Regions from separate parts of the Paenibacillus sp. CB74 genome, predicted to be linked through region 2. Evidence: riboswitches for the same ligand, from Rfam matches in the RefSeq annotation. Region 2 holds a riboswitch; the other holds the start of a gene.

Evidence for each region. Region 2 has a riboswitch for S-adenosylmethionine ahead of ACX9NY_RS29085 (methionine ABC transporter ATP-binding protein). Riboswitches for the same ligand answer to the same signal wherever they lie in the genome.
Region 1: another riboswitch for S-adenosylmethionine. It lies ahead of mmuP (S-methylmethionine permease); the one in region 2 lies ahead of ACX9NY_RS29085 (methionine ABC transporter ATP-binding protein).

Annotation. Positions count from the first base shown of each region.
Region 1 is NZ_CM146009.1:6,281,347-6,283,552, forward strand. It holds gene ACX9NY_RS27705 (Ger(x)C family spore germination protein) at 1-822, shown strand, start outside; SAM riboswitch class I at 893-995, shown strand; partial or broken gene mmuP (S-methylmethionine permease) at 1,086-2,206, shown strand, end outside.
Region 2 is NZ_CM146009.1:6,585,993-6,588,198, forward strand. It holds gene ACX9NY_RS29080 (Cthe_2314 family HEPN domain-containing protein) at 1-495, shown strand, start outside; SAM riboswitch class I at 633-774, shown strand; gene ACX9NY_RS29085 (methionine ABC transporter ATP-binding protein) at 900-1,934, shown strand; gene ACX9NY_RS29090 (methionine ABC transporter permease) at 1,935-2,206, shown strand, end outside.

The DNA.
Region 1 (2,206 bases), 300 kb from region 2:
GTCGTTTCCAAGGATATTGCCAAAAAATATGGTTTGGACCAATTGCTTGATTTTGTACTACGGGATAATGATATTCGACCGAACTGCCTGGTGCTAATCAGTCATCATTCTGCATTAGATGTGTTGACTTCACAGGACCCGTCTCGGATTCCGGCATTTTATCTCACAGGAATTACGAACAATTCGTACTTGTCCAACAAAATATTGGATCCTGTATTATTGTCTAAGTTAGATGCACAGATGCAGTCCGGTTCCAGCTTTCTGCTGCAAAATGTGTTGAATTCCCATGGAGAGGACAAGTTCTCTGGAGGTAGCATTTTTGATGGAAAAACAACGAAATTCATTGGAGAACTTAGTCAAACAGATCTTGAGGGTTTGTCATGGCTCAATTCCAAAAAAAAAGGAGGTGTCTTAAAAACACATAACAAGCAAGGATTCACCGTGGTATATGAAATCAAGAAGAAAAAGGTGAAAATTATTCCCAAGGTGGTCGGCAATGATATTTCATTCCATGTGAAGACTGAATCCGAAGGCTGGCTGATGGAGGATTGGCGCGCTCCCGAGGAAGAGGAAAAAGGTGAATATCTAAGAGAATTGGAAAAGGATTTTGCTGAGCTGGCCGAACAACAGATTCGTCAGGTGTTGTACAAACTTCAGCATACTTATAAAGTCGATGTAGCGGATTTTCGGGACAGCTTGCGTATTAAACATCCAAAGACATGGAAGAAAGTCAAAGGTGATTGGGATAAAATTTTCAGTACCGTGCCGATCACGTATGAGGTAAAGACCACCATTACCAATCCAGGGTCTTCCACAGAATAGCGAGATGTGCCATTTATGATATAAATATTGACACATTCATAATCAATCGCTATATTTATAAAAAATCATTTTCTTATCCAGAGAGGTGGAGGGACTGGCCCTTAGAAACCTCAGCAACAGATCTGAAGGATACTGTGCTAATTCCAGCGGGTGAACAGCCTGATAGATAGGAGCGTTTGTTTTTATTTGTCAGTAACGGCGCACTCTTTAGGAAGAGTGGGTCTTTTTTGTTTTTCTGGATGAAGAAGTAGGGAGCAGCAGGTATGGAGAACAACAACGACAAAGGGCATTTTCAGCGGAAAATGCAGGCACGGCATGTGGTCATGCTCTCTCTGGGTGGCGTCATTGGAACGGGATTATTCCTGAGCTCGGGTTATACGATTCAGCAGGCGGGACCACTGGGAACTATTCTTTCCTACTTGATTGGAGCGATCGTAGTATATCTGGTGATGCTCTGTCTTGGTGAACTGTCTGTTCATATGCCAGAGACGGGAGCATTCCATAGTTATGCGGCAAGATATATTGGACCAGCAACAGGCTATACGGTGGCTTGGTTGTACTGGTTAACCTGGACTGTTGCGCTTGGCTCCGAATTCACTGCCGCCGGTCTGCTGATGCAGCGTTGGTTCCCATCGGTAAATGTATGGATATGGAGCGCACTTTTTGCACTAATGATCTTTTTGTTCAATGCTTTAACGGTAAAACTTTTTGCGGAATCCGAGTTCTGGTTCTCATCTGTCAAAGTAGTTACCATCGTAATCTTCATTATTATCGGTGGTGCAGCCATGTTTGGGTTCATTCCCATGGCGGATGCTGAACCGGCTCCATTTCTATCGAATATTACCGCATCCGGGTGGTTCCCTCATGGGGCTACAGCGATATTGATGACTATGCTTGCTGTAAATTTTGCATTCTCAGGCACTGAGTTAATCGGTATTGCCGCCGGGGAGACGGAGAATCCAGAAAAGACGATTCCCAAAGCTATTCATACCACACTGTGGCGTTTGGTTATTTTCTTCATCGGAACGATTGTGATCTTGTCGGCCTTGCTGCCCATGTCGGACGCCAGTGTATTGGAAAGTCCTTTTGTAGCGGTAATGGAGCGGGTGGGTGTACCCTACGCTGCAGATATTATGAACTTTGTTATTCTGACGGCGATTCTCTCTGCTGCCAATTCGGGCCTCTATGCATCTTCACGGATGCTCTGGTCTCTGGCTGACAAAAGAACGATCTCTCCGTGGTTTGCCAAATTGACCAAGCGCGGGGTACCGCTGAATGCACTTCTGATCAGTATGGTGGGTGGTGCACTGGCTCTGCTGTCCAGCATTATTGCGCCAGGTACGGTGTATATTACGCTGGTCTCCATATCAGGTCTGGCTGTCGT
Region 2 (2,206 bases):
AAGGTCGTTGCAGGCTCAACGGACGACATGACGCCGACTGAAAAAGCTGAGTATGCCCGATATGTGTATTTCTACAAAGATGGCTTCATCCGCTGCTTTGCCATTTTGGATAAAGTCGGGACCGTATTGAATGAAATATTCCAGCTGAATACTTCAAATACAAAAGCGCATTTTTCTTATTTTACGGTGTTAAGGCAGTTCGATTTTGCGAGGGAGCATCATGATCTTGCATTGAAATTAATTCAGATCAAGGACTCATATCGGGAGCCGATGAGCAAGCTGCGCAAACGACGTAATATGGAAATTCACTACATGAACTCGGAAATGCACGATGACTTGTGGCAGTTACACCAGACCTTGCAAGGTAAGGTGAAGCTGGAGGATCTGAATCAGCATGTGCAGGAAATGCGTCAGGGCGTGGATATGGTCTGTGAAACGTTAACAGCCTCTTATCGTTATATCAATAAAATATGGCAAAGAAATAATTCCCTTTGACAAATCGGAATACTTGGAATATACTGAGTTTCAATTAGAGTGTTGCAATGACAAAGAATGAACAGATCATCTCAAAATTTACATTCACATTATAAAGCATGAACTACATGAACTTATAAAATCCTACAATAACATATTTCTTATCGAGAGCGGCGGAGGGACAGGCCCGATGAAGCCCGGCAACCGATTTGTAATGACATGATACATGTATCATTCGTTATAGATGTTAGGTGCTAATTCCTACAAAATGGTGCAAGGCACGATTTTGGCAGATGAGAAGGTATATTCTTTCACGTGAAGAGCCCTCTTTGTTTCTGCAAAGGGCTCTTTTTTGTACTTTAAGGGGAGTTTTCCTTTAGATCGGGTAAAGATACATGTAGGTGGTTGGAAAGGGGCAAGTGCGATTGATTGAATTAAAAGGATTAACCAAAACGTACGGCAAAGGAAAAAAGTCTACAACAGCGTTATCCGAGCTGAATTTGAACATCCAAAAGGGTGAAATCTACGGCGTTATTGGCCATTCCGGAGCGGGTAAAAGTACACTGATTCGCTGTATTAATTTGCTGGAGCGGCCTACGGAGGGTGAAGTATGGGTTGACGGGATCAATCTGACTGAACTGAGCAAAACCGAATTGCAGCAACAGAGACGCAAAATCGGGATGATTTTTCAACACTTCAATCTGTTATCCTCTGCAACGGTATATGATAATGTGGCTTTTCCACTAAAGCTTGTGAATACACCCAAGGATGCCATTGATCGCAAAGTGAAGGAAATGCTCAATCTCGTTGGTCTGGAGAACCATAGCAACAAATATCCAGCTCAATTATCAGGTGGACAGAAACAACGTGTGGGGATTGCGAGAGCACTTGCGAGTGATCCGAATGTACTTCTCTGTGATGAGGCTACTTCAGCGCTTGATCCGCAGACGACAAATTCAATTCTGAAGTTATTGCTCGACATTAACGAAAAGTACAACCTTACCATTGTGCTGATTACTCATGAGATGCATGTCATTCAAAACATCTGTGATAAGGTGGCTGTCATTCATCAAGGTGGCATTGTGGAACAGGGACCTGTAACCGAGGTGTTCCTGAAGCCGCAACATGCGATTACGCGGGACTTCATGATGCGTGACCATGAAGCTGGACTGGCTCTGGAAGAGACCGCTCTGGCGAATGCAGGCATTGAATTGCAGGCAGGTGTTGCTTCGAAACTTGTGAAGATATCCTTTCTGGGGAACAAAACATATGAAGCGATTTTGTCCAGAACGGTTCGTAAGACGGGTGTGGATTTTGCCATCCTGCAAGGAACGATCTCTACGATCAAACAGGTTCCTTATGGACAACTGACCGTTCGGTTCGAAGGTGATTCCAATGCGATTGATCGGACGATATCCGAATTGACCGCTGAGGGACTTGATGTGGAGGTGCTTCGTTAGATGGATTTTTCAACAGTTCGTTGGGAAGAGGTTGGTAAAGCTTCCATAGAGACACTGCAAATTTTGGGTGTATCAGGCCTATTCACCGTTATCTTTGGTTTACCACTCGGAGTTCTGCTGTTTATGACAGCCCGATCTGCTTCGATCAAGTCACGGACGGTGTACATTATATTGTCCTTGATTGTAAATATTTTGCGATCAGTTCCATTTATCATATTGATTGTTGCTCTTATTCCATTCACTCGTATACTTGTCGGTACAGCTACGGGGGT